DNA from 3 places in the Fictibacillus sp. 26RED30 genome. Region 2 is predicted to be linked to each of the others. Evidence: riboswitches for the same ligand, from Rfam matches in the RefSeq annotation. Region 2 holds a riboswitch; each other region holds the start of a gene.

Region 1 (9,908 bases), 1.1 Mb from region 2:
GGTTAAATCTCAAGAAAAATATGGGAATTTAATGTCGTTCACTCGCCCTTTTGTAACAATAAAGGGTGTTTTTTTTTATTTTGAAATAACGCTGATGACTTTAGTAGAGGGGTTTATCAAGGTAATTGAACAATTATCAGTTTGTTTTGCAAATTCAGTACTTTAACGATAACGTCACAAATGTTACGGACGCTGTAATATTGTTATAGAACTGTATCCTACAAATGTCAAAAGTCATGGTATAAATGAATAGGAGAGCTTGTTTGCATGTTTGCTCCCTAGCTTATTGTGGTAAATAAGAATGATTTTATTTTTGAGATAAAAATATACGATTCACTAATAAACGAAACAAAATGCAAAGCAATTCTTTAACAGAGGTGATTGATAAACATGGCATCTTTAAATTTAAATGCAGTATTTCCTATTGGAAAAAATAAATTATCGAACAATAAATTAACAAGTATAGAAGATAAAGTTCTAACGATTCAAGAAAAAGACGATGAGAAACTAAGAAACGAACTGATCGGTGATTACCAACCATTCATTAAAAAAGTAACATCGAAAGTTTGCAGTCAATATATAGATCGTACGATGGACGAGTTTAGTGTAGGTCTTTTTGCCTTCAACGAAGCGATTGATCAATACCAAGAAGGTCAAGGTAGCCGTTTCTTGTCCTTCGCCGATATGGTTATTAGACGAAGAGTTATTGATTACATTCGTAAAGAAGTCCGTCAGAACAGATTAATCTTCTTACAGCCAGATGAAGAAGATGAAGAAGGTCGCTTAGAAGAAAGTTATGCAGAGCAAAAAGCTGCGATGGATCATTTTGAAGACCAGATTCAAGTTGAGAATCGCGTTTATGAGATCGAAGAGTATCAAAAGTTATTAAAATCGTTCGGATTGAACTTTAAAGTCTTAAGTAAGCATTGTCCGAAGCATGTGGATGCTCGCGAAAATGCAAAAGAAATTGCTCGTCTTTTAGCTGAGAACGAAGAACTTGCCGCGTTTCTAAAAGAAAAAAAGCAATTACCAATAAAAGATTTATTAAATATGGTATCCTGTAGTCGTAAAACCATAGAGAGAAATCGAAAGTATATAATAGCAGTATCACTTATATATTTAGGCGATTTTCAAGCGCTGAAATCATACATTCAGCCATAAGGTGAGGTAAATAAGGTTACTAGGCAAGGGAATGTAATGTTCTCTTGCCTGTAATTTATACTGATCCTGCTACATGCGGGAGGGATATCATTGAAGAACGGCAGCGGCATCGTTATTGAAGTTCAGAATAAAAAAGCAACTCTTCTCATGAAGGACGGAACCTTTGTCACAGTAAGAGTACCAGCAGGTAAAAGACCTCTTATAGGTAATGAGTATCAGGCTTCTTATTTTTCACACAAGAAAAGAAGTCTTTTTGTGCTGCCATCTATTTCGTTTTCAGTGGCAGCATTAATTGCATTTCTTTTTATTTCAGGTCTTTTACCCAACAGCAGCCATTCTGCCGCGGCTGCTTATGTTAGTTTTGATATCAATCCAAGCCTTGAGGTTGGCGTAGATGATAATATGCGAGTGGTTGAAATGGATGCTTTTAATGACGAAGCAAAAAAAATCATTAAGAAATACAATTTTTCTACCGATGATCGTATGCCGTTTGAAGTATTCGCGGATCAACTGATCAAAGCTTATCAGCGAGAAGGCTATATGGAAGAGAATCAGTCCATGCTTATCACTACAGTATCCGATAAATCCAGTGATAAGAAAACGAAGCAGGAATTGGATCTTGCATTGGATTCAATTGTTAAAAAAGCTGTCGTTCAATACCCTGTTGCGATTACTGTTTCTGAAACAAACGAAGAAGTTCGCGATAAGGCGAAACAATTAGGCGTATCTTCAGGTAAATATACAGCATTCCAAGAAGCAACGAAGAACGATAAACACCTTAAAGAAGAAAAGATTAAAGAAGTGAAGTTTCAAGAGCTAAAAGTGAATACTACTTCTTCAAAAAATATTAAATCCGTACCGCATCCTCGTAAAATAAAGGCTGCACCTCATGAGGTCAAGGTAAAGCCAGTAAATAATGAAGAAAAAAAATCGGAACACCGAAGCTCAGTTAAACCGACCGAGAAAAACCTTGTGAAGCCTCAAAAGAATACGAATGAAAAACGTAAAAGCAAAGAGCGTGGCAAAAGGAATGATCAAAATAACAATAGAAATCATATTCAGCAAAAAGAGCAAAGAGTAGAACCTAAAAAGATGAAGGAACCTGTCAGAACACAAAACCATGATAGGGATTACGATCAGAATAAAGAGCATAGAAAAGAAAACAGATATCAGGATAAGAATCATAACAAGCGACAAAAAGAAAATGACCGTAATAAACATGAGCAGAGACAGCAATGGAATGGAGACAGACATTTTAATGATGATCATAAGCGTTCCAAAGGTGAACATCGAAAGCAAGAAAAGAAACATAAACACTAATTATGAGATAACATGTCGTAATACCAATTACGATTCCTGGCTGCTGTCGAAGGGTTTATAAAGGTATATGAATATTCCTCTAGAATCGGTGAAGTAACAACCAATTCGGGGGGATTTTTAATGTTGGATATCCGTTACTTTGAAAGTCAAATAGCAAAAAGTCCGTATCTTTCTCTTTATAATATCCCGGTGAAGCCTAGCTTTAAATGTAAGGACGAAACGACGCTGAACATTGAATACAGAGAAGGAGAGCGGAACAGAACAGTCACGTTTACCGGGAATCCGAAATATCTATGTATGCTGCTTGAGGGGAAAATGAAGCTGAGTACTTTATTGAGACAAGAGATGATTGAATTTCAGGGAACACTCAGACAACGCTTAAAATGGGAAGCGATTTTTTACTTAAGCTCTCATTGGGAAGAGATATCTGCTGGTGTACTCGTTCGAACTGCTAAAAATATTTGACACGAATCGACATGGATGATAATATTCTTCACAGTGATTCAAATATGCATCGCTTTAATTTAATAAAGTAACACTTTTTTACTTATCACGAGAGGTGGAGGGACTGGCCCTATGAAACCCGGCAACCGCTAGATCATTGCATTCTTATGAATGATGAACTAGAAAGGTGCCAATTCCTGCAAGACTTTAAGTAGTCTTGGGAGATGAGGAGAACGTGCATAGAATATAATATGCCTTTCTGCTCATATTGAAGCAGAGAGGCATTTTTTTGTTTGGTTGTTTTCTAAAGAATTCCTTTTGGGTATTCTCTAAACTCTCATCTTTGAAAAGCTGATTGTAGTGGAAGGTGCGAGACTCCTGGGGGATCAGCGGGACAGGTGAGACACCTATAGTGCGAAGCATAGTGTGGCTCACCGCACGCCCCCCGGAAAGCGAGCAACCTGAAACGGAGATCAGCCACTTTCAAGAACAACATTGATTACTTAAAGAAAGCATTATTTTAGATAAGAAATGAGGTAAGAATCTTGATTAATTTACAGGCAGTCCGTAAAGTCTTTCAAACCAAAGATGGTGAAGTAAAGGCTGTTGATACGGTAGATTTAAACATAAAACAAGGAGAGATTTACGGAATCATCGGATACAGTGGTGCAGGTAAGAGTACACTGATCCGCATCCTTAACATGCTAGAGCGACCGACTAGCGGTACGGTTACGATTGGCGGCAAAAACATGTCTGAGCTGTCATCAAAAAAGTTAAGAGAAGCACGACAAGAAATTTCAATGATCTTTCAGCACTTTAACTTATTATGGTCTCGCACGGTAAGAGAAAACATTGCTTTTCCTCTTGAAATTGCGGGTTATCCAAAAGCAAAGATCAAACAGCGTGTTGATGAGCTGATCGACCTAGTTGGATTGGAAGGTCGTGGTGGTTCTTATCCTTCGCAACTAAGTGGAGGGCAGAAGCAACGTGTAGGTATCGCGCGCGCTCTTGCGAATGAGCCGAAAGTTCTCTTATGTGACGAAGCAACTTCTGCACTTGACCCTAAAACAACTGACAGCATTCTTGATCTGCTTGTAGAGATAAATCAAAAATTAGATCTGACCATTGTTCTTATCACACATGAGATGCATGTAATCAGAAAGATCTGTCACCGTGTAGCCGTTATGGAACAGGGGAGAGTAGTGGAAGAAGGCGATGTCCTAAATGTCTTCAAAAACCCGACAGAACCAATCACGAAGGATTTTGTGAAACAAGTAACAGAACCTGAAGAAACAGTGGACACGATCAAACAGTTTATTTCTGAGTTTCCGGAAGGCCGAATTGTCCAACTTACTTTTATTGGTGGACGAGCAGGACAGCCATTAATTACGGAACTGATTCGTAAGTATGAGGTAGATGTAAATATTCTACAAGGAAAGATTACGCAAACTCAGAATGGACCTTATGGGACGTTGTTCATTCAGATTAAAGGTACAGAATCTGCACTAGCTCGTGCAATGGAGTTTTTAAACAGTGTACAGGTTGAAGTAGAGGTGATTCATAATGCTTAGTACATGGTTCCCGAATGTCCAATGGGATGTTCTATTAGAAGCGACAAATGAAACTTTATATATGTCAGCCATCTCTGTAGTGATTACATTTTTCCTAGGACTGGCTCTAGGATTGGCGTTATTTCTAACTTCTCCTGGAAACTTGTGGGGAAATAAGTTTTTAAACAGCGTAATTGCTATAATCGTTAACGTGTTTCGATCGATTCCGTTTATTATCTTAATCATCTTATTGATTCCTTTTACACGTTTAATCGTAGGAACGATGCTTGGAGCTGAAGCTGCACTCCCTGCATTAATCGTAGGAGCTGCGCCATTTTATGCACGTATGGTAGAGATCGCTTTGAGAGAGATTAATAAAGGGGTAATCGAAGCAGCGAAATCAATGGGTGCTACAAACGCTCAGATTATCTTTAAAGTTCTTATTCCCGAAAGTACGCCGGCTCTTGTTTCTGGTATCACTGTAACCGCGATTGCACTCGTAAGTTATACAGCGATGGCTGGAGTTGTTGGTGCTGGTGGTTTAGGAAACTTGGCTTATATGGAAGGTTACCAAAGAGACAACGCGGATGTAACATTAATTTCAACTGCACTTATCTTAGTCATCGTTTTCGTCATCCAATGGATCGGTGACCGCATTACAACAGCATTAGATAAGAGATAACGTTTTAAGACAACAAGGAGGAAGTTCATATGAAAAAAGTATTATCTGTTCTTATATTAACCGTTCTTGTTGCAGCACTTGCTGCTTGCGGGAACAAAACAGAAGGCGGAATCAGCGACGAGAAGATCATTGTAGGTGCTTCAAACGTACCACATGCTGAAATTTTGGAAGAAGCAAAACCTCTTTTGAAAGAAAAAGGTGTAGAACTTGAGATCAAAACGTTCCAAGATTATGTACTGCCAAACAAGTCTTTAGATGAAAAAGAAATCGGTGCGAACTACTTTCAGCACGTTCCTTATCTAGAGTCTCAAATGAAAGATCACGGATACAAATTCGAAAACGCAGGTGGCATCCACCTTGAGCCGATCGGAATCTATTCTAAAAAGTATAAGTCATTAGATGAGCTGCCTGAGGGCGCAACAATTATCATGTCTAACTCAGTAGCAGATCATGGCCGTATGCTTGGGTTACTTGAAAAAGAAGGATTGATCAAAGTTAAAGAAGGTGCTGGAGCAGAAGCACAAATTAAGGATGTTGTAGAAAATCCTAAGAAGCTTAAATTTAAAGCAGATGTTGATGCGGGTATGCTTCCAAAAGCCTACAAGAACGGTGAAGGCGATGCCGTACTAATCAACACAAACTACGCGATCGATGCTGGATTAAATCCTCAAAAGGATGCGATCGCATTAGAAGGATCTGATTCTCCATTCGTAAACATCATTGCGGTGCGTGAAGGAGATAAAGATAAGAAATCTGTTAAAGCTTTAGTAGAAGCTTTACGTTCTAAAGAGATTCAAGATTTCATTAAGAAGAAATATGAAGGTGCAGTAGTGCCAGTTACGGAATAATTTTATAAAAAGAACTGACTTTGAGATATTAAAGTCAGTTCTTTTTTTGAGTAAAGATCGATCAACAACACTTTATAGTCCTTCAAACTAACTTTTAGACCCTGCGATTACACTTATAGGCACTTGAACTTAATTTATAGGCCGACAAAATTTTTTATAGTCCTTCAAAGTCATTTATAGGCTTTTCGACAAAAACTTACGAACATTTATTACATAACCAGCTTGCGAATGACCCATACTAAACCTGTTTACTATTTTGACAGGAGTGAATGAAATGAAACAAGAAGAACAGCCGCTACCCGGCTCGAATTCAACGCAATATCACCTGATCCGCTATAAAGAAGGCTTAGGGAAATACAATGAGAATATGCCTGAACTTACACATGCCTATAATGAATTTACACGCCATTGTTTTAAAGAAGGTGAGATCTCTGAGAAGTATAAGCAGTTGATCGCTTTAGGAATCAGCATCTATTCTCAAGATGAATATTGCATCATCTACCATACAAAAGGTTGTTTAGATCAAGGGTGCTCGGAAAATGAAATTCTTGAAGCTGTGGGTGTTTCTGCTGCATTTGGCGGAGGAGCGGCTATGAGCCAAGGTGTGACCCTCGTTCAAGAATGCATTAAAGAATTAAATAACCCGCGTCATTAAAAGAAAGTCTAAAATTCCACACTTTCATGTTTTGAAATCATCCTAAGAAGGTAATGGAAGTAATGTAGCGCATTTAGCAGGATAACATAGGAAGTCACATCTGTTTTCAATAGGAATCATCATGCACTGGTATGCAAGGTGATTTCACTTGGATAACGGATTGAGCAAAATGAGTGATGCTGATACGCTATTATTGTTAACTAACTTTAACTTTGAAAGGATTGATTCATTATCCACCCCATTAAAGTAAAACATACGTCCGAGATGGAAAAAGCAATGCACCAGTCACATGGCTGTGGTTTTGCAGAGTATGAGAGGGATTTGGAAAAACGCCTAGATGTTGAGAAGGTCCGAGATATGGAATACAAAAAAGGGTTAGAAATAGCGGCAAATGCGAACAGAAATCATACGCCGTAACATATGAACTTAAAATTACAAAAGGCTGATTCATAAGGTGGTCTACCGCCTCATGAGTCAGCCTTTTTTCAAATCTTGTGACTGATGTACAATTAAAATGACAACAATGGAAAAGTAAACAGCTCGTTCCCTTGAACATACATTTCATTTGTTATAAGATTAGAATGAGAATAAATTGAGAATGGCTATTTTGTGCCTTTTATCAAAATCTTAAGAATGATTTCTTAATGGAGGTTGTATTATGTCAGCACCTAATTTAAAGATTGAAGATCTTCGTGTATCTATTGAAGATAAAGAGATTATTAAAGGTTTAGATCTCGAAATAAATGGTGGCGAGATCCATGCGATCATGGGACCAAACGGAACAGGAAAGTCTACTCTTTCTGCAGCGTTAATGGGACACCCTAAATATGAAGTAACTTCTGGTAAAGTTACGTTCAACGGTGAAGATCTTTTAGAGATGGAAGTTGATGAGCGTGCACAAGCTGGTCTGTTCTTAGCTATGCAATACCCTTCAGAAGTAAGCGGTATTACAAACGCTGATTTCCTTCGCTCTGCAATCAATGCAAAGCGTGAAGAAGGCGACGAAATTTCTCTAATGAAATTTATCCGTGAGTTAGATAAAAAGATGGATCATCTTGAGATGGACAATGCGTTCGCTCACCGTTACTTAAACGAAGGATTCTCTGGTGGAGAAAAGAAGCGTAATGAGATTCTTCAAATGATGATGCTTGAGCCAAAATTAGCAATCCTTGATGAGATCGATTCAGGACTTGATATCGATGCTCTTAAAGTAGTAGCTAAAGGTGTTAACGAAATGCGTAACCCGGATTTCGGTTGCTTGATCATCACTCACTACCAACGTCTATTGAATTACATCACTCCTGATAAAGTACACGTGATGATGCAAGGGCGTATTGTAAAATCCGGTGGACCTGAATTAGCTCAACGTCTAGAAGCTGAAGGGTACGACTGGATTAAAGAAGAGCTAGGAATTAAAGACGAAACTGTTGGTCAAGAAGCGTAAGCATTAAGGGGGACTATACATGTCAGTTGATACGAGCCTAAGATTTGATAAGGACTACGTAACCGGTTTTTCAAGCAGCAGACAGGAACCCGCTTGGCTGCAGGAACTTCGTTTGCAAGCATTGGAATTAGCTCAAGAGCTTCCAATGCCTAAACCGGACAAAACTAAAATCGATAAATGGAACTTTACAGAATTCAAACATGAAGCAACTGGCACTCCTGTTGCGTTCAATGAACTTCCTGAAGATGTTAAGGCATTGATTGGTTCTGAAGAAGAAGCGAAGAATGTTCTTGTTATCCATAATGGAACACCAGTTTATTTTGCACTTGAAGAGTCGGTAAAAGATCAAGGTGTTATTTACACAGATCTTCTAACAGCTGCAAAAGAGCATGAAGATCTAGTGAAAAAGTACTTTATGAAAGCTGTTGCGGTTGATGAGAACCGTTTGCCAGCCCTTCATGCAGCACTATTCGTTAATGGAGCATTTCTTTATGTTCCTAAGAACGTGGAACTTTCTGCTCCAATTCAAGCCGTTTATTATCAAGACGATGAAGCAGCGATCTTCAACCACGTTATCGTTGCAGCAGAGGATAACAGTTCAGTAACGTATGTAGAAAACTACTTATCAACGAACGATGCTACAGATTCAGTAGCAAACATCGTGTCTGAAGTATATGCAGGCAGCGGTGCAAAAGTCGTTTATGGTGCCGTAGATAACCTTGCAAAAGGAATGACAACATACGTGAACCGTAGAGGCCGTGCTGAGAAAGATGCTCGCATCGAGTGGGCGCTTGGTCAGTTTAACGATGGAAATACGGTTTCTGACAACACAACTCATTTGATCGGTGATGGATCTTTTACAGATACGAAGACTGTTACAATCGGACGCGGTGATCAAAAGCAAAACTTCGTAGCGCAAATCTTTAACCACGGAAAACATTCTGAAGGTTATATCCTTACTCATGGGGTAATGAAAGATAGTGCGAGCTCAATTTTTAACGGTATTACAAAAATCGAGCACGGTGCTACAAAGTCTCATGGTGAGCAAACTGAACGCGTGCTTATGTTAAGTGAAAAAGCGCGTGGGGATGCGAACCCGATCCTTTTGATCGATGAAGATGATGTTACAGCAGGTCATGCTGCTTCAGTTGGAAGAATCGATCCTCTTCAAATGTTCTATTTGATGAGCCGCGGTATTTCAAAAGCTGAAGCTGAACGTTTGATCATTCACGGATTCTTAGCACCAGTCGTTAGTCAGATGCCTTTAGAATCTGTTAAAAATCGTTTAGTCGAGGTTATTGAAAGGAAAGTGCGCTAATGAGTGCAAACGAATGGAGAAAGCTGTTTCCTATCCTGGATCAGGAAGTTAACGGCAAACCTCTCGTTTACCTTGACAGTGCAGCTACTTCACAAAAACCGATACAAGTAATTGAAGCTTTAGATAAATATTACAAAGAGTACAACTCGAATGTTCACCGTGGTGTTCATACACTTGGAACTCGTGCTACAGATGGTTATGAAGGAGCGCGTGAAAAGGTACGCCGTTTTATCGGTGCTAAATCCACTCAGGAGATTATCTTTACACGTGGTACAACAACAGCGATCAATACGGTAGCAAGAAGCTATGGTATGGCAAACCTGTCAGAAGGTGATGAGATTGTGATCACTCCAATGGAGCATCACAGCAACATCATTCCATGGCAGCAAGTTGCGAAAACCACTGGTGCAACGCTTAAGTACATTCCTTTACAGCCGGATGGCACGATTGATCTTGTGGATGTTGAAAATACAGTTACAGAGCATA
Region 2 (9,908 bases):
AATCTGTATTTGCATTCTTCTCCAAACGTTTTCGGTATATTACGAATGGCCATACATATGAAATTGAAGCTCCCGCTTTTTCAAAAGAATATACCATCTTAGATGAAAATAAGATGGAAGTTGCGATTTTCAAAAAAGTGAATGGATTTTTCCAAGCTCCTGCTTATGAGTTGAAAAACAACTCAGATGCTTTATTAACAGAAGAGCTAATCGTTGTTGTAATGGGAGTCAACGCGATCGAGAAACGCAACCAATCTTCTGCAGGAGCAGGAGCAGGGAGTTAATATTGATTAATTAAAAAAAGCTTTTATTCAACTAAACTAATATGTTGAATAAAAGCTTTTTATTTTATATCGTGATGTCCATATGAAGCAGACATCAGCAAGAAATGTGCACACGATAAAAACACTTTGATAGTTGTCAATCATATATCCACGGTAATTGGAAATAATTTCACGGTAAACGCCAATATATTCACGGATAAACACTATATATTCACGGATAAAATTTTTTAAACGATTTTCGATAAAAACAGCCATTTCCCCACTCAAGAAATGAACGATAACATTAACAACGTTACTCTGTAATCCCTGCCTGAGTAATTTCCACCTTCACCTTAACGTTGATCGGAATGTCAGGGTACTGTTCATCCCACCGTTTAAAATCAAATCCTCTTGTTCTGCTCCTCGCTAAATCGCCTAAACCGATCGTATCTACATTCAATTTTTGAAGTTTATCTACAATCTTGTTGGTTCGCCTATCCATTGCTTTCTCGGTTGCTCTTTCTAGTTGTTCGATGAGTGACGGATCGCTTACAGGAATCTTCGGCGCTTCACTTACGCGTCCTTTTATTTTAACGAAAATGTCTACGGATGGAGATCGTTTCACGTCTTTAAAACGATATTCTACTTTAGATGACAAATTTTGAATCGTAAAGAATTGATCGTTTTTAAATTTCACTTCATAGATGCCTTTTTCAAAAGGTTCCATCAGCAGCTTTAAGAGAAAGGAATCTTCGAGCTTCAGTTGCCCGACCATTTTGTCGTCTTTTAAGAGGGCTGTACCTTTTACTCGTATTCGATCCCCCTGCATTTCCAAGAGTGGCAAGTTGGGATCCATGCCTTTTCCGTAATACGTATACAAAAAATCATGTAGATTTGACTTTGGTATGTTCGCGTTCATATTTTGATTTAGAAGCTGGAGCAAATACTTAGATGGCGTTTCACTAAGCGGATACTGCTCTTTTAACAATGTTTTCGTACTTCCTTTAACGACTGCTAAATATAGGTCTCGACCTAAGGAAGGATCACGCTGAAGTGTGTCAACTAGATCATATATGCCTTTTTCAGCTAATCGGTCGTTATATAGAGCAATTTCTAAGCGACCGATCTCAAATGGTTTTGGAGATTCAGCTTGTTCTAGAGCTCTTGCCATCTTGCTCGTATTCGTAGTTGCTGTAAACACTTGAGAAATTGGAGGAACATCTTCTCCTCGCTGTGGAATGGCTACCATCCCGTTCAACTCTACTTGGTTATTCGATTTATAATCATATCCAACTGCTGATACGAGTTGAACATCTTCTAGGATTTTTTTGCTTGGAAAGCAGCCAGTTAATAGCATTAATGTGAAGATAATGAGAAGCTTCTTTTTAGCCATTTTTTGTTTTCCTCACTTTTCCTGAAATCAGCTGGATCACAAATAAAAACGGTATATAAGCATAGAGAATATAAAAACCAACTTGAGAAACTTTCGTATTTAGTATGTCTACTTGTTGGCGATCAACGACTAAGATGCAACATATGAAAATAACGAAAAGCATTGTGCGCAGCGCACTTTTTTGTTTGATCTTATATAAACGATGAATTCCGCGGCTTACAGACCACAAACCTATACAGATGTTAGGAAGAACGACGAAAAGCCAAAGAGCGATACCGGCATATTCGAATCGCTGGGCGAATGGGAGGTCTACAATTTTCCATAGTGTTAGTGTCGCCCAAATCGTATGTTGAAGTTGTTCTTGATTAAAATAGACAAAAGATACGAATACAGTAATGAGGTAAGTGAACATGGTAAATAGATTTCCTAAGTGAGCCCACTTTTGTGATTTTTCAGGTTGTTTTAAAAAAGGTAAATACAACAGTATGAGCTCGAATCCTAAATAATCAAGAGTAACTCCTTTAGTAGCAGCCATGAGGTCGCTAAATGAATGATCTAAAATAGGTAAAAGATTTGTATAGTGTGCGTTTTTAAGTGCGTAATATTTTAATAAAAATAGAGGGAGGGTGATAAAAAAGCCTAGTACGGATAATCCTGCGACAACGCGGATTCCTCCAATAACATACGAATAAGCTAATCCTAAGAGGATGATGGCTATAACAGCCGTATTCAGCTCAGGAAACACCCAGATTTGAATCACTTCAATATACGTCCTAAGTACTGTTAGAATCGTTGAACTAAAATAAATCAAGAGAAGAAAGCTTAACGCACCGCCGATCCATCTACCGAATAAGTTTCTATGTACGCCAATTATATCAGCGTTCTCTTTCGTAAGGAGACGATAGATCATCCAGATCAACACATTAAATGAAAGACCTCCAATGATTACAGAAATCCATGCATCATGTCCTGCTGATTTAGCGATATAACGCTCGAACCCCAGAATACCTACTCCAATCTGCATCGTTGTAACCATATAAAAAGCCATGTAAGGTGATATCTGTTTGTTTACACTGATCTGAGACATACATACCCCTCATTTTTTAGTCCTCTATGTCATGCTTTGCTGTTGCGCGTTTTTTATTCATTCTTGCCTTATCTTGTGGTCTTAATAAAGACGGACGGCTATTTTGCATACTGAACGGCATTCGTATTAGTGCATCTTTTAAGTCATTTGCACGAAGTGGATATAGGGGTGCGATGTAAGGTCTTCCGAGAGAAGTAAGCTTTAATAGATGTGAAACAATAAATGCAAAACAGATCGCAACACCAAGTAGACCTAAGAACTGTGCAAATAATAAAAAAGGAAAGCGAAGTAATCGAATCGTGTTACTCATCTGATACACAGGTGTTGTAAAAGAAGCGAGTGCGGCTAGAGCTACAATAATCAACAGAACGTTACTTGTTAAACCAGCTTGAACCGCTGCCGTTCCGATAACGATACCTCCAACGATACCGATCGTTTGGCCGACTTTAGATGGTAATCTCGCACCAGCTTCACGAAGTAATTCAATCGAAAGCTCTAGTACGATAGCTTCTAATATAGGCGGGAACGGAATATCGTTACGTGAAGCCACAAGTGTAGCTAGAAGGTTTTCTGGAATCATCTCATAATGAAACGTTAAAACAGCTACATAAAGCGGCGAAGATAACACAGAGAACATAACCGCCATCAATCTGATCAATCGAATAACAGAAGCGAGCGTCCAATTGAGAAAATAATCTTCAAATGCCGAAAAGAACTCTACGATCGTTGTTGGACCAGTCAATGCATGTGGTGATCCGTCAGCCATAATCGCCACTTTTCCTTCAGATAGAACACTCGCCACTCGATCTGGTCGTTCTGTATCGATGAGCTGTGGAAAAGGAGAGTTCTCGTTGTCTGAAATCATTTGATTGATATAAGAACTATCTACGACATGGTCGTATTCGATATCGTTAACACGCTGAATAGCGGTATTCACATTTTCTTCATCAGCGATTCCGTCGATGTAGATAATTGCTACTCTCGTTTTTGAAAGTTTTCCAACCCTAACTTCTTTTACTGTAAATTCTGGAATGGGAAGTCGTTTGCGAATTAAATTTAGGTTGGTATCTAATGATTCAACGAATGCTTCCTTTGGGCCAACAACGCTAAATTCAGTTTCAGGAATCGAGATCTGTCTGTTTTCAGTTGATAGACTCGGAACGAGCAAACCTTCAGGGTCGTCTTTGTTCATTTGAATGAGAATGAAGCCTGCTGTTACTTTGTTCGCGATGTCATGAACATCATTCGTTTTGACCATTCCATCTAACGGTAGATGCTTCTGAATATCGTCTAAGTTTTTAAGAGGGATTTCTGTTATATACGGTAATAAATCACGATGAACAAATTCAGGATTTACAAGGGTTTTATAATAAGAGATATAAAATGTGCTGAGTGATGATTGCTTAACGGTAGAAAAGTCAGCGGAAGCCGTTAGCTTTTTCATAAGCTCTGGGAATGTCAATGAATCTTTTGTAGAAACGCTATTTGATTCTTGTTGTTTTTTCTTTTTCTTCTTAAAAAATATCATTGATATCACCCGTTCGTTATTACGTCGTGAAACTACTACATTTGTTTAGCATTTCCTAGGTACATAAATATATTCTGTAAGGTTGAATGTGCCGTTATGGTATATAACATTGACAACCATTAACAATTAGCCTATGATTATCATTAAATTAATAACCAAACTCTTATTAAGAGCAGGTGGAGGGAATTAGCCCTATGAAGCCCGGCAACCATCGGATGAACTTTGTTTTGACCGAAACGGTGCTAAATCTAACAGCAGTTTTGCTGAGAGATGAGAGAACGAACGGATTTTAAGTATGGAACCGTGTTCTCTAAGTGAACACGGTTTTTTTTCGTCTATGATGCTTGATAAGTGAATTTCAATAGAGAAAAAAGGAGTGGGTGATATGGTTACGTCGGATTGTATATCGTGGAAAGGGAGAAAATTGGCTTACACTATTCATTTTCCTAAATGGAGCGTTGAAGGTGAAAAGAAGTTCCCTTTGATCATCATTTGCCACGGTTTTACGAGTACACGAATTGGAGTAGACCGTCTGTTTGTAAAAACAGCTCAAGCACTTGTTAAACATGGGTTTGCTGTACTGAGGTTTGATTATGCTGGCTGCGGTGAGAGTGAAGGGGAATATGGAGATAATGAGTTTGCTTGTTTTATTGATCAGACGAAAGAAGCAATTTCATTTGGAAGCAAACTGACATGTATTAATGAGCATGCCATAACACTAATCGGACATAGTTTAGGTGGGGCTGTTGCGGTTTGCACGGCAGCGGATGATGAAAGAATTAATAATGTGATCACTTGGTCCGCTGTAGGGAATCCCTTTGCTGATATCAAAGAAATCGTTGGTTACAATGGTGAGCATCCTGTAATTGATCATTTAGGATATGCCATAACGGAAGAATTTTTACTTTCTCTTCAAGCTTTCTCCCCATTAGAAGCTATCAAAAAGTTTAGAGGAAGCGCATTATTTATTCATGGAACGGGTGACCCAGTAATTCCTTCAGATTACTGTTCGGTCTATTATAAAGAATCAAAGAAGGTTAAAGGCGGGTCAAAATCTATGGAACTAATCGAAGGCGCAAATCATACGTATTCTTCCATTAAGCATTTTGATCTTCTCATAAGATCTACTTCTGAATGGTTGTTAAAAAACGATAAAGAATCTGTTCAGAATAATTTGAAAAAAAGTGTTTGACTTTCCTTTGAATACCTGTAATAATACAAAGTAATTTGATAGGAATACTCTTATTGAGAGCAGGTGGAGGGAATTAGCCCTATGAAGCCCGGCAACCATTCATGTTGAACAGCCAACATGAAAACGGTGCTAAATCTAACAGTGGTCACACTGAGAGATGAGAGGATAATCGGAAATTTTTTTCGAAAAGCCTTCTGTCTCTTTTATGAGATCAGGAGGTTTTTTTTACCACCTCTTACAAGAGCTTTTATCAAAGAATATATAGAAACTAATGGATAGGGGATCAGAACATGAAAAGAATCATCCAAGTATTACTCGCAAGTTTGGCAGTATTCGTATTAGCAGCTTGTGGCTCATCTACAAGTGGTGGAGAAAAAACAGAAAAGCTAGTAGTTGGAGCATCAAATGTACCGCATGCTGAAATATTAGAAGAAGCGAAGCCGCTTTTAGAGGAAAAGGGCATAGAATTAGAAATTGTGAAATTCCAAGACTATATCTTACCGAATAAATCACTTTATGAAAAAGAAATAGATGCAAACTATTTTCAGCACATTCCATATTTAACTCAGCAAGTGAAAGATAATCCGAAGTATAAATTTGAAAACGCCGGAGCTGTTCACTTAGAGCCGATGGGTGTTTACTCAAAAAGACATAAATCATTAAAAGACATTCCAAATGGTGGGAAAGTAATTCTAAGCAATTCAATTGCTGAGCACGGTCGTATCCTTTCAATTTTTGAAGCAGAAGGACTAATCAAACTAAAAGAAGGAAAAGGGTATGAAGCACAGATAAGCGACATTGTAGAAAATCCAAAAAACCTAGAATTTGTAGCAGATATTGATCCTGGTCTTTTAACAAAAGCTTATGAGAACGATGAAGGCGATGCGATCGTCATTAACACTAACTATGCGATTGATGCAGATTTGAACCCGAAGAAAGATTCAATCGCACTTGAAGGATCCGATTCACCATTTGCGAATATCATCACAGTTCGTGATGGCGACAAAGAGAAGAAATCTATCAAAACGTTGTTAGAAGTGCTTCATTCAAAAGAAATTACCGATTTTATTGATAAAGAGTACAAAGGTTCAGTGCTAGCTGTTAAAGAATAAGGATGAATTAGCTGACTAGATGGGTGAAATCCACTCATCTAAGCAGCTTTTTTCATTTACAGATGTTTTTAAGGCATCCGATGAGCATTTTTTTTGAAAATTAAGTCTAAATAAGAAAAATTAAGTCTTACTCAGAAAAATTAAGTCGTTCTGATCATTGATTAAGTCAAACTAGACATGAATTAAGTCTAAACTCAAAAATAAAGGTCATTCGACAATATCAGCATCTTTCATCACCAGCAATGAGCGATATGATATGATGAAGACAGATGAATACAACATATAAATCAATGGAATAAGCGGGTGGAAAAGGAAATGGCAATAGATTTTTGGTCACCGGTCAAATTATCACTTGGCATAGCGGTGACAGCTTCACTGATTGTGATCCTAGCCGGCTTATTTTTCGGAAGGATCATGGCTCACCAGAAGTTTAAAGGGAAAACGTTAATCGAAACAATATTTCTACTTCCGCTCGTACTACCCCCAACGGTGATAGGTTTCTTGTTAATCGTTTTGTTCGGTCGAAATGGTCCCGGGGGACAGCTTGTAGAGTGGCTCTTTAATCAGCCGATCATGTTTACATGGTGGGCAGCCGTTATTGCGTCTGCAGTTGTGGCATTTCCACTCATGTATCAATCCGCAAAAGCCGGGTTTGAATCTATTGACGCAGACATCGAAAACGCAGCGCGAGTAGATGGAGCTAATGAGTGGGATGTATTGCGAAAAATCTCTGTTCCATTATCTGTTAGAGCTATCACATCAGGTGCTATTCTAAGTTTTGCTCGCGCACTAGGTGAGTTTGGTGCAACATTAATGTTTGCCGGAAACATACCTGGAAAAACACAAACGATATCCACCGCAATCTATATCGCGATCGAATCAGGAAATATGGATCTTGCATGGATGTGGGTAGGAAGTGTTATTGGTATATCATTTTTAATGTTAGTCGCTGTAAATCGCATAAGAACTTAGCATGAAAAAGGATATGCAATGATTTTGAAACAACACACATTGGTATAAAACCATTCTCCTCACAGCAAGTGAATGATGAAAACACAGCTTCTCTAAAGAGGGCTGTGTTTTTTTAAGGCTCTCATCCCATGTGATGTACTTATTCGCTTTTTTCTATACTTACCGCAAACTTACTATGAGAAAGATATTTCAATCGAATGGATTTGCCTTTGAAATGATCTTTGTAAGTCTTAGCCTTGATATTCAAATGTGCTACATTAATTTTTTTATTATCAATCATTATGGAAGAGACATAGTCAGGACCATTTTTCGAGCCATACGTTAAAGAGGAAGGAATTCCTTCTACCACGTTGAATTTTCTAGCTTCATAGTCACCAATATCTTCGTAGAGTTGAAATACGGTGTGTGCAAAAGCAATCGCAGCTGCAATGGTTCCAATGATTACAACCGGAATAAGTAGGCGTTCTATCCAGTTGTGTATTCTTGAATAACTGGCAACAACGCCAATAAATAATGATAGCAGAGACATAGCCAAAAAAAGGAAAAGCTCCGTCAGAACAAGGTGATCTTGAAATACTGTCGAAGATAAAAATAAACTTATAGCAGAGAATAGCAGAATCACCAAAAGTATGATGAGAGGAATTGTACTCGGGGTCCTAAAGCTTCGAGATCCTGTAATTCTTTTCTTTTTTCGATAACCCATAATGATCCTCTCCTTTATAAAATATATTCCTTAAAGCTAAACCACTATTCATGAGCGTGAAGAGTCACTTCATTGGTTCTTGAATAACATCATTTACAGATGGAAACGGAGATTATTATATGAAATTAACTGGTGCCCAACAATCTGCAATAGATTATGTTGAGAGTTATGCTGCAAGACATAAGGACGATGCTCAAGCAACGATTCAACATTTATTAAGAATGTCTAACATAACCACTGAAGTCTTTCATAAGGCAGTCCAAAAAGTTAAAGAGCATGCCCGAATCGCTCTTCACTTTCATCCGGATCGGCCAAACTCTTCAATGAATTGTATTGCCGAAGCCTTACATCAAGAAGGAATATACAAAAGTCAGTTTGAAACGTTGCTTTCAAACGGAAGTGTATCTGCCTATCCCGGAGGTTTGCGTGATCGGTGGGAAGAACAATTATTTGGAGGAGCTTACCAGATAAAAGGAACGACCCTTAATGAGCGAGCAAAATATGGTGCGTTAAACATTATGATGCATGCCGATGGGCCAGCACCACGGTTTGGTTCGTGCTACTTCTTACTCAAGCCTGAAGTTTCAAAGCGAGCTACTTTTACATACCTTGATTCTCATCAAAATCCAAAAGAAAAAGGAACTATTAGAGAGTTCGATATGATACTTGCAGCGTTATTTGAGGAAATCTTCACGAGAGATTATGCGCTCGGAGAATCAAATCTTATGATAGGTTCATTAGTCCAGCATCTTTTTCAAAAAATAAAATTACCGTTTGAAGACCCAGCTAAAAAACAAGTGTATCGAAATTTAAATCATTATATCGAAGCACAAGTTCACGGTGATCTTATATTAAAAGAAGATGTAGACATACTTGTTGCAGACCCTTCATTTATTGGAACAAAGGTCGGAGTTACGCTTACAAGTCTTTGTGCAAAATATGATATAAAGCTTTATTATCATTCTGGATTTCAATTGGCTGTAGATCATGTTCCTTCAGATTTTCGAGGATCTGAAATGCCGTCCTTAGCAAAAAGAATCGCTAAAAATCAAATGATTGATGCACATCTTATAGGTGAAGCTGTAATGGATTTAATGAGAAATCCAGTGACATGGAGCGACAGAGGAACGCAGAAAGAAATAGTACAAGAGCTTAAACTTCTATGGCATGTGCTGGTGAAGTATGGAAAACCCTCTAGTAAAAGAAAATCAGTTTGAATTGAATAACATCTTGCATTTACTATTCTTATCTGTTACTATCGTTTCAATGCTAACGATTATGAAAATTGATAAGGAGTGGATCATATCTATTCTTTTGATGAGTACGGTGAATTGTTGCCGGAAGAGAAGGACACCATCAATCAATTGACTAAAGCACCGATCGAATCACTCAATCTGCACTCTATTACAGTGGTTACAAATCTGTATCGAGCTGCTCAAGGATTGCGTAATAAGATGGAGCGAGAAGTATTAGCAAAGCATGGGTTATCTTGGACGTCATTTTCTATTCTGTATGATCTGTGGATATGGGAATCCGTTGAAACAAAAAAACTAGCATTATCCGCTGGAGTTTCAAAAGCAACCATAAGTAACATTACGAATACATTGGAAAGAAAAGAATTATGCTTTCGTAAGGTGGATAATCGCGATCGACGCATC
Region 3 (9,908 bases), on a different contig from region 2:
AACGTGTATACGTTTAAAAAAGCGAAAAAAGAGAACCGAATCTAAATGGTCGGTTCTTTCTTCTGAGTAGAAAGTGTTTAACAAACAACGTACTTGCACTGAAAAAGCTTACAATGTTACATTGTGTAAGGCTTTACACAGCAAATAAGTGGAAATACTGTTGATAGATGAAGTGATCTAGAATAATGGTAAGATCACTGATACAGAAAGGAAATTTGATATGAATCTCCAACTTCCGATTGAAATAAAAGAAAAACTGCAGCAAGATGCAGCAAAACGACTAGAAAATCTACCAAATGAATATAAAGAATTAATTGGGGAGCAGGGATATACAGCGCCTGATGCAGCATTGATTGAGGATGCAGTGATCGCGCTTGCTCTCGGAAAAAATGTATTGTTGAAAGGACCGACGGGTTCAGGGAAAACAAAGCTTGCAGAGCTTCTTTCAAATGTGTTCGGACAACCTCTGCACCAAGTCAACGCTTCTGTCGATCTTGATGCTGAAGCGCTGCTTGGTCATAAGACGTTAAGCTACAGCGAGGGCAAACAAGAGATAGAGTTCATTCCAGGACCAGTCACGAGAGCGGCAGCGAACGGACATTTTCTCTATATTGATGAGATCAACATCGCAAAACCAGAAACGCTGCCGATTCTAAACGGAATGCTCGATTACCGCCGTACGATTGCCAATCCTTTCACAGGTGAAGTGGTAAAAGCGCAGCGTGGTTTCAATGTCATTGCCGCGATCAACGAAGGGTACATCGGAACAGTTCCGTTGAACGAAGCGCTGAAAAATCGTTTTGTCGTGATTGAAGTGCCTTACATTCAATGTGATACGTTAAAAGAAATGCTAAAAAACCAATCTCAGCAAAAAGACGAAGAGGTACTATCCAAGTTTGTTCAGTTGTCGTCAGATTTGATCGGGCAAGCAAAAGCAGGTCATCTGTCTGAAGATGCAGCATCTATCCGTGCGTTGCTAGATGCAGCCGATCTCTCTGTTTATTTGCCGGCGAAGCGTGCCATTCAGCGCGCGATCGCAGACAAGCTTGAAGATGCGCGCGAACGCGCCCTCGTCGCTAACGTAGCCGCAACCCTGTTCGCGTAAGCTGGGAAATGGGGTCAGACCCCATACAATTTATTTCCCACGACGATTTTGGAGGTTTTCCCTAGATGAAATTCCTAGTATTTGCGGATACAAAGATCGATTCTTTTGTTCACATGCAACTGATCGATCTTTCCCGCTCACTCTCAAAAGTGGATAAAATGGACGTTTCGTTCTCGTATCACTCGTACCTTGAACGAAACAGCGGCGTCACACACGTCAGCCAGTTCTGGAACCCGTACCCGCGCGAAATTCAGCTGGAAGGCTGGAAATCGGATGTTTATTTGCGCAGCTATGGTACTCAGTTTCACACGGACGACCATGTGATCTGGGATACCTTGAAGCAGTTGAAATCTCATCCGCACCGTGAATTTCTCAAGCAAGTCCTTCTTTTTGCAGAAGATTATCGATTAGAACAGATCTGTGTTAGCGACCGGCCGGGGATGAAGCATGCTTTTAAGCTGCGAAAAGAAACGTTTCAGGTTCATTACAACCGTGAGTACCGAAAGCATATTCAGCAAAAACGTACACTTGATGCGTTTTTTTGCCATATCATTCTTTTAGCGAACAAACGATTTGTAGCCGTGCCAGAAGAAACGCAGAAACTCTATCAAGAACTGCGATCTCATTTAACAAAACTTACAACGGCAAAATCGACTGAAGATATAGCGGCTATCATCAGCGAAATGGCTGCTATCACACAAAAACATACAAACTTAAACGATATGAAAACCGCATATCGCAGTTTCAGCGATCAGTCGCAGCAAAGCAAAACAACTGGTGAGACCGATCAAAACTTTGACGACCTTACACGCAACAACGAAACGAAAACGAAGAAAACGATCACCAAGGATGAAGATTCAGACAAAGATAAAGACGATAAAGAAAAAGAGTCTCATTCTTCTTGGCATGATGAAACATCTGATCCGCAGGATTCATTTTTACAGATGGATCTTGATCAAGGGACAAACACAGACCTGTTAGGAGAAGGTGCGAGGGAAGCGGAAAGTGGTGACGCGGTGTTCGGATCGGTTCAAACGAGCGCTAAAAGTACAGACAACAACGACTTCGACACCCAAAACGAGCATGAAGCCGAAACCGACAACAACCAAAATGGTTCTGACTCTGCAAACCACTTCCCGTACGGAGAAGTGAACAAGAACGTAACCGAGCATTTCTTGCCAGCGAAACCGGCAACTCTCGACGAAATTGCTCAATACGACGAATATAACCAAGAGATCGCGCCATTCGTTTCGCAGCTGAAACAGAACTTTTTAAAAACGATGGAGCACAAACGAACAGCACCGAGAGAAGATTTGCACTTTGGAAGACTTGGAAAGAAGCTTACGAGGCTCGTAACTGATAAGAATCCAAGGCTTTTCCGGAAAAAGCAGGAATCTCCACAAGAACTCGATACGACGTTCACGCTCCTCGTCGACTGTTCAGCGTCCATGTTCAACAAGATGGAAGAAACGCAAAAAGGGATCGTGCTTTTTCATGAAACGTTAAAAGCTCTTCGGATTCCGCATTCTGTAGTTGGCTTTTGGGAAGATGCAGCAGATGCTTCTACTAACGATCAGCCGAATTATTTTCATGATGTGATCTCCTATCGTAACTCTCTGCATCAATCGGGAGCGCCGATCATACAGCTCGAACCACAAGAAGATAACCGTGACGGCTACTCCATCCGACGTATGGGTGAGGAGCTCGCAAAGCGTCCAGAGCAGCAAAAGATTCTGCTCGTTTTCTCAGACGGTGAACCAGCGGCTTTCGATTATGAATCGCATGGCGTACTCGATACACATGAAGCAGTCACTCGTACACGAAAGCATGGGATCGAAACGATTGGTATGTTTATCGCAAACGGAGAGATTACAGAGGAAGAAGAGAAGTTAATGCAGAACATCTATGGTCCGCAAAATGTAGTTGTGCCAAGTGCTTCGGAGCTTGTCGACTATTTGATGCCTGTACTTCGTAAGCTCCTTTTCAAATCTTTATAAAACGCCAAAACGCCTGGGGTAGTTAACCCCGAGGCGTTTTTTTTATGTATGTATCAATATTCCAGTAGCTTCAGCCATGCAAAGATTACTCCAACAAACCCCGTGTAGCTAAAGATCCTAACAGACCATTCTGGTAAGGCTGTTCGAAGTACGCTTGAAAATATGCCGACCACAATGATTGCGGCAAGTAAGATGTAAATGGAAATGATATCGAACGGAATACGAAAAGACAGCCATTGTTCCATCGCCAAACCTCCCTAGTAAGGATAATATCGGACAAAATGCCTATACATTAAGAACAATTCACGAAAAAAGCCGAATTTTTATGTGTTCGAAAATCGGGATATGAAGGGTAACATCGGGCACCGCAAATAGGGCAAACGCATATAGTATTACTAATTCAGGTGTTAGGAGTGAATGATGTGAATCAACGTGTAGTAGACGTCATTTTAGCAGAAGCAGAAGAAGAATACTTATCAAATAATAAAGATGGTACCACGTTTGCTGCAGAACTCGCCTTACTCGCCTCAACGCTTGTGACCGCGGGGGATTTTCTAGCTACGTTCAGTGCAGCGATCGCTCTCAGACAAGTGTATATCGATCAAGCGAACGATCTTAAAGACCAGCAAGAACAAGAAGCTCAGATGAAAGACATCCAAGATCAGATTACAGCGCTAAAAAATGAGATTAAAATGCTGAGGGGAAGAAAATAAACGTTCTTCCCCCTAATTTTTCATTTGGGATCAATCATACTCTTTCTTTTTCCACTCATCTTCAGGCATCTCAAATTCATCGCTCGAAAATCGTTCTTCTTTGAACGGGTCGCCGTACATATGAAAGCCGTTCTGCTCCCAAAAGCCTGGCTGATCCTCATCTAAGAACTCGAACTTACGAATCCACTTTGCACTTTTCCAAAAATAAAGATGCGGAACGATGAGACGAAGCGGAAACCCATGCTTTTCCGTTAACGGCTTGCCGTCAAAAGAGTGCGCAAGAATCACATCATCGCGTAACAGATCTTGGATAGGAACATTCGTCGTATAATCGTAATCAGCGTGGACCATCACAAACTTTGCTTTTGAATCCACATTTAAGTGCTTTAAAAAGTCAGTAAATTTAACACCTTCAAACGCATTGTCGAACCGTGACCATCTCGTCACACAGTGAATATCTCTTACTACTGTCGTTTGAGGCATCTTCATGATGTCTTCAAAACTAAATTCGACACGTTTTCCTACGAGTCCTTCTACAGATAACGACCATTTTTTCATATCGTAAACAGGAACGTCCCCCTCATGAAGAATAGGGAACTTTTTTGTTTCAACCTGCCCAGGAGGCAGGCGGTTCTCTAGTTTTTCATCGACTTGTGGGACACGCATCTTTTTAATGCGATTCGCTTTGTTAAGGTCCATACATGAACATCCTTTCTTTAGTGCGATTGATTCCATTTGAGGTAGCAAAACAAAAAACGCCCTCTTTTATAAAAAAAAGAGGACGAATGGTTCTGTTCACATCCTCTTATCTTTCAGTCTGTAAAACTGTTAGATGTAGCACCGTGCCTAACAAATTAGGTGGTTGCCGGGCTTCATAGGGCTAATTCCCTCCGCCTGCTCGAAATAAGAGACCGATTAATCGGCTTAAAAACGATATGTAAGTTACAACTATTATACAGTCAGGACATGAAAAATCAACTCGAAATGAGATCAGCCACAAAAGACATCTCACGAGAAATGCCTAGATACAGAACGACCACTCCAAAAACCGCAGTGCTGATCAAGAAAAAGTACACGATCTTTTCTTCTGCTTCCTTTTCACTCTGCCTTTTTTCCGTTTCCGTCGACTCACTCTTGCCAGAACCTTGAGACGTTTTTTTCTTTTGCTTACCTTTACCAAGACCAAACATAGCTGAAATCCTCCGCTTCTTACAGATGTTTCTGTTAACAGTTTTTCATGAAAGAGGAGGTTTTAAACCGTACACGTTACATTTATAGAAGGAAATTGAAGTTGTCACCTATAAAAAAACGAAAATAAAAAACCTCCAGAAGTGATAAACACTAACTTCCAGAGGTTTGGGAACATTTTTATTTATATCAATTACTGCTGAACAGCTGCCGCTGCATTTACGCGTCCGTTTTGGAACTGGCTGCCTGTTCCGGATACAGGATCAGCTGTGTTTTCAAGCGCTGCACGGATTTGAGAAGCACTCTTACCTTGAGCCGCCAGAAGTCCTGCTACACCCGCAACAACTGGTGATGCCATAGACGTTCCTGAGAAACTCGCATACTGGTTATTTGGTGTTGTTGAATAGATGTTAACACCTGGCGCTGCGATATCAACCCACGTACCGAAATTTGAGAATGAAGCTTTACGGTCGTTTTGATCAGTAGCCGCAACCGCGATCGCGTTCGTATAATAAGCAGGATAGCTAGGAGAAGATACGCCCTCATTTCCTGCAGCAGCAATGACTATAGAACCTTTGCCCCACGCATAATCAACTGCAGATTGAAGCGTTTGTGTGCCGCCTGCTCCACCAAGACTTAAATTGATAACTTGCGCACCTTGATCAGCTGCGTAACGAATGCCTTGAGCGACGTCATCTAAAGATCCGCTGCCGTTCGCATCAAGTACTCGAACTGCTAGAATAGAAGCTTTTGGAGCAAGACCTGCGATTCCCACTCCGTTATTTGTGTTCGCAGCCGCGATACCGGCAACGTGTGTACCGTGCTCGTTCTCATCCAATGGATCGTTATCGTCATCTACATAGTCGGCACCTTTAATGACTTTCCCAGCAAGGTCTGGGTGGTTATAGTCAACGCCTGTGTCAATTACAGCAATTTTTACAGAGGAAGAGCTCTGCGTAGTATCCCAAGCTTGCTCAGCTCCTACTTTTTGTGGCGCATATTGCTGACTTTGATAAGCAGGATCGTTTGGTACATAGCTTGCATGGAACGTTAAGTTAGGTTCCGCATACTCAACAGAGTCAAGATTTTCATAGTTCTTGATCGCATCTGTCACACTGCCGTCTACTTTTACGACTGTAAAGTCTTTTGTAACCTCAACTACTTTACCGCCAAGTTGTGAAACTTTGTTTTTCGTATTAGCTGCTGCTGAAACAGAATCTTTAAAATGAACAATAATTTCTTGTGAAGCAGCTTTCGTTGCAGCCGGTGTAAAGGAAGCTTTCGACACCTCCGAATTTGCAGCAGATGCTGGCAATGCTAATGAAACAAGTAGTGGTAATGTTGCGGCAGTCGCCACGAAACGCTTTAACATAAAAATCACTCCTCTGTTGTATTTACCAAGCAAGCTTGGCTCCGATGGTAAGGAATTCAACAATTTTCAACAAAACCCTTTAATACTATTCGAAAATAATGATTATTTACCAAAAGACTACAATCACAGAGAAGATATTACTACAAGAGATTCTAGGTCCGCATGACCTATTTATTATCTTAAAATATAAAGTGGGTAGGTGATAAGTCTCAAATTCGACAGAAAGCGCATTCAGTCTCATCCCCTTAAACAGAAACATAGGACTACTTTGAAGAATGGTGTAAGGTAAAAGGGAAAGAAAAAAGAAATTTTTTATTTGAGGAGGAGGAATACAGATGGCACGTTTACCAGAAGTAGATGTGGAAGGAACACCCTTTAAGAAATCCCTTGCTAACGCACCAGGTATTCTAGATGCTTTTCAGCAGATGGAAAAAGCGCTGAACGACATACTAGAGCCTGAACTTATGGAGATGCTCCGCTTACGAGCGGCCTCAAACAATGGGTGCGATTACTGACAAAGCATGGACTACGGGACTCTGGATGAGTCCTCACGAAAAACGGCGATGAAGCAAGGAAACGCAGAACTATCAGAACGTGAGAGTCTAGCTCTCGAACTCGCTGATCACATCATGGCTTATCACGGACAACTGCCAGATGAATTATACAATCGACTCACGAAACATTTTTCAAAAGAAGAGATCATTGCGCTATTCTTCCAAATCGGAAGCAAAAACGGAGCCAACTGGTTTATTATCGCGATGGGAATACTAAACGATTAAAAAATAAAACGTCCAGATCACGCATGCGATCTGGACGTTGTTTTATGTATTATCTATGCTGGTCGATCAGGATTAGGTTTCCATCTGGATCTTCAAGAGTCAAACTCGCAGGACCCTCACTCGTTTCATCCGCTTCAGTCGATAACGAAATTCCTCTTTCTTTCAGCTGTTTCTGCAGCTCGCGAATATCAGTGAAATTTTCAAGATTTTTCGCATTTTGGTTCCATCCAGGGTTGAAAGTCAAAATATTTTGCTCAAACATACCTTGAAACAAGCCGATAACCGTATCCTCATTCTTCATAATCAACCAGTTATGCTCGATGTTGCCACCTAAAGATTCAAATCCTAAATTTTCATAAAAAGCTTTTGAACGGTGGATATCTTTTACACTTAAACTCACAGAAAAAGCACCAAGTTTCATAAGATCCTCCTTAAAATATCTGATAATTTAACTATAGATATCTTTTACCCTGATTACAATTCAATTCATGACGAAACTTTTCATCGAAAAAAAACGTATAGCATAGGGTAAGGAGGTTGAAAAGTATATGTATGAAGGCCGACCAAAACTTAAAATACAAAGAACATGGTTTGAAAACTTTTTAGATATCGCATCAATCACCTTATTGGTTATAGGAACAGTGAGCTTGATCTCACAGTGGGCTGCTATTCCGGACACCGTGCCAACCCACTTTAATGCAGCCGGAGAACCAGATGGCTGGGGAAGTAAGAACAACCTATGGATTTTAATCGTGATGGGAGCGGTAACGTGGTTACTTCTTACCGTGTTAGAAAAATTTCCGCACATCTACAATTATTTTAATTTAACGGAAGAAAACGTAGAAAGACAGTATAAAAATGCGCGCATGATGATCAATGTAATGAAAAATGAAATCTTGATCTTTTTCGTCTATATGACTTGGGCCTGTGCAGAAGTCGCCAATGGAACAAGTGAAGGATTAAGTGTGTGGGTACTCCCCATTTTTATCATAGGAATCACAGGATTCATCGCTTTTTTCATCGTAAGATCAATTAAATGGAAGTAAAAAAGGGGACGAACTTCATTTGGAGAAGTAGAGTCCTCTTTTTTTGAAGTGTGTCTTTTCCTAGAGTACATACTAGCTATGTGTGCGCCGTATAAGGATAGTTATTCATCATAGTTCGGTAATGTGAATTAATTTCACGGATAAGCTCCATAATTTCACGGTAAATCATTTTAATTTCACGGATAAATTTTTTTATCGAATTTTCGACTCATACCGACTACTGAAACAATAATAAAGCAGCTCATACCTTTTGGTGAGCTGCTCCATTTTTGATTATTGATCTTGATGGTTGCGTGCACGCGCTTCATCTGGACCTTCCATCTTAGTAGCACCAGAATATTTCAAATCTTGGTCACGGTCAGATTCAACTCGGCCAGATTCACGCAACTTCTTTTCCTGTCTGTCTTTTCCCATAGTGAAAACCCTCCAATCACATCAGATTTTCATTAGTATGAGGACTAACTGAAACTTTTATGTAAAAGCTGAAAATATCCTGAAACAGCCTACCCAAACGTTTAGCTTTTAGAGAAAAGGGAATCCCCTAACTACGAAAAAAATTAATCGAGGAGGACTTAAAATGGTACAGAGTGTAAACACTACAAACGGATATGAAAACGGCATGTATCCTGAAGATGCTTACGGTACAGCGCAACGAGAGAGAGTGGCAGATCCGCAAAAAAGCAAGCTACTAACAGGAATCGTAATTGGCGGTATCGTTGGTGGGGCACTTGCCTTGATTGATTATAATACACGGTCAAAAGTAAAGAACACTGCGGTAGGGTTGAAGGATAGTTCCAGCAAAATGATTACGGAAGTCAAACAAAATCCAGGTGAAGTGAAAGATCAGATGATCAGCCAGTTCAAAACAGCTAGCACCACCTTAAAAGATGCGATCAACGACGCGCAAGCACTCTATGAGCGTCTCAATAAAGACGTTTTTGGTAACATTAATACGCTAAAAGAGATCTCAAGTGATGTGTTATCGACAGCTAAAGAAACAAAAGGGGAGCTTGGCAGCATCGGTTCAAAATTAAAAGAAGCAGGATCCGAACTAGCTGATAACCCGATCGGAAATGACAAGCTGCACGATTATTCCACTGGATCAGCGCAAGAAACGACTTACACAAGAGAAAATGATTCAAACATCGTTTCAGTAGGCGTGACTTCACAGAACAATCGTAAAAACTTGTAAAAAAACAAAAAAACAGCTCTCTGCGCAGTTTCGCTGCACAGAGAGCTGTTTTTGTATTGTTGAAAATCTTTGAAAATGGATTGGAGCGAGGAGAAACTGCTACACTCCATTTAAAAGTCGTTTATTTCTATATAATATTTAGCTATTTATGATTTGTCTAATATCGTTCAAACGTACAACTTGCTTTGCATCTTCAAAATGCTCCGAATAGTTTTCTGTTACGGAAAAGTCCACAACAGCGGTGTTGGTCAACAATGAAGTAATTTCTCCTTTTAAGCCGTCGAATGTTTCAATAATATCACCGATTTTAAATTCCATGCCTTTTCCTCCAACGTAATTAATGTTTGTACTATTTTACCATAATTGTGACTATTTTTCCTTTTATTTTTAAAAACTTCTATTTGTTAAGTATTATAGCTGAATCAATTACGTATTGCTATTGAAGCGCTTTTAATGTTAACTTAAAATTAATATAAGTTGACATAACTATGATGAGGTGTTTTTTCATGAAAACAA

Evidence for each region. A riboswitch is a leader RNA that binds a small molecule or an ion and turns the genes downstream of it on or off. The one in region 2 is predicted to bind S-adenosylmethionine.
Region 1: another riboswitch for S-adenosylmethionine. It lies ahead of IHV11_RS01375 (methionine ABC transporter ATP-binding protein); the one in region 2 lies ahead of IHV11_RS07305 (MetQ/NlpA family ABC transporter substrate-binding protein).
Region 3: another riboswitch for S-adenosylmethionine. It lies ahead of IHV11_RS14010 (sulfite oxidase-like oxidoreductase); the one in region 2 lies ahead of IHV11_RS07305 (MetQ/NlpA family ABC transporter substrate-binding protein).

The regions. Positions count from the first base shown of each region.
Region 1 is NZ_JACZDV010000001.1:286,373-296,280, forward strand. Features, by position in the region: gene sigI (RNA polymerase sigma-I factor) at 391-1,161, shown strand; gene IHV11_RS01365 (anti-sigma-I factor RsgI family protein) at 1,252-2,481, shown strand; gene IHV11_RS01370 (hypothetical protein) at 2,602-2,946, shown strand; SAM riboswitch class I at 3,026-3,156, shown strand; gene IHV11_RS01375 (methionine ABC transporter ATP-binding protein) at 3,471-4,496, shown strand; gene IHV11_RS01380 (methionine ABC transporter permease) at 4,489-5,157, shown strand; gene IHV11_RS01385 (MetQ/NlpA family ABC transporter substrate-binding protein) at 5,187-6,005, shown strand; gene IHV11_RS01390 (carboxymuconolactone decarboxylase family protein) at 6,280-6,660, shown strand; gene IHV11_RS01395 (hypothetical protein) at 6,937-7,077, shown strand; gene sufC (Fe-S cluster assembly ATPase SufC) at 7,319-8,104, shown strand; gene sufD (Fe-S cluster assembly protein SufD) at 8,124-9,422, shown strand; gene IHV11_RS01410 (cysteine desulfurase) at 9,422-9,908, shown strand, end outside.
Region 2 is NZ_JACZDV010000001.1:1,419,196-1,429,103, forward strand. Features, by position in the region: gene IHV11_RS07280 (hypothetical protein) at 1-284, shown strand, start outside; gene IHV11_RS07285 (Ger(x)C family spore germination protein) at 577-1,656, opposite strand; gene IHV11_RS07290 (GerAB/ArcD/ProY family transporter) at 1,649-2,743, opposite strand; gene IHV11_RS07295 (spore germination protein) at 2,760-4,271, opposite strand; SAM riboswitch class I at 4,432-4,548, shown strand; gene IHV11_RS07300 (alpha/beta hydrolase) at 4,657-5,463, shown strand; SAM riboswitch class I at 5,511-5,627, shown strand; gene IHV11_RS07305 (MetQ/NlpA family ABC transporter substrate-binding protein) at 5,754-6,575, shown strand; gene modB (molybdate ABC transporter permease subunit) at 6,891-7,547, shown strand; gene IHV11_RS07315 (hypothetical protein) at 7,687-8,250, opposite strand; gene IHV11_RS07320 (DUF3626 domain-containing protein) at 8,370-9,467, shown strand; gene IHV11_RS07325 (MarR family transcriptional regulator) at 9,555-9,908, shown strand, end outside.
Region 3 is NZ_JACZDV010000002.1:258,699-268,606, reverse strand. Features, by position in the region: gene IHV11_RS14035 (HAAS domain-containing protein) at 1-45, shown strand, start outside; gene IHV11_RS14030 (ATP-binding protein) at 221-1,105, shown strand; gene IHV11_RS14025 (vWA domain-containing protein) at 1,171-3,102, shown strand; gene IHV11_RS14020 (hypothetical protein) at 3,156-3,347, opposite strand; gene IHV11_RS14015 (hypothetical protein) at 3,525-3,815, shown strand; gene IHV11_RS14010 (sulfite oxidase-like oxidoreductase) at 3,846-4,514, opposite strand; SAM riboswitch class I at 4,618-4,725, opposite strand; gene IHV11_RS14005 (hypothetical protein) at 4,790-5,005, opposite strand; gene IHV11_RS14000 (S8 family peptidase) at 5,197-6,375, opposite strand; gene IHV11_RS13995 (hypothetical protein) at 6,711-6,890, shown strand; gene IHV11_RS13990 (carboxymuconolactone decarboxylase family protein) at 6,939-7,154, shown strand; gene IHV11_RS13985 (VOC family protein) at 7,204-7,575, opposite strand; gene IHV11_RS13980 (DUF1648 domain-containing protein) at 7,703-8,200, shown strand; gene IHV11_RS13975 (YpzI family protein) at 8,474-8,614, opposite strand; gene IHV11_RS13970 (hypothetical protein) at 8,778-9,392, shown strand; gene IHV11_RS13965 (DUF2187 domain-containing protein) at 9,531-9,710, opposite strand; gene IHV11_RS13960 (biotin transporter BioY) at 9,899-9,908, shown strand, end outside.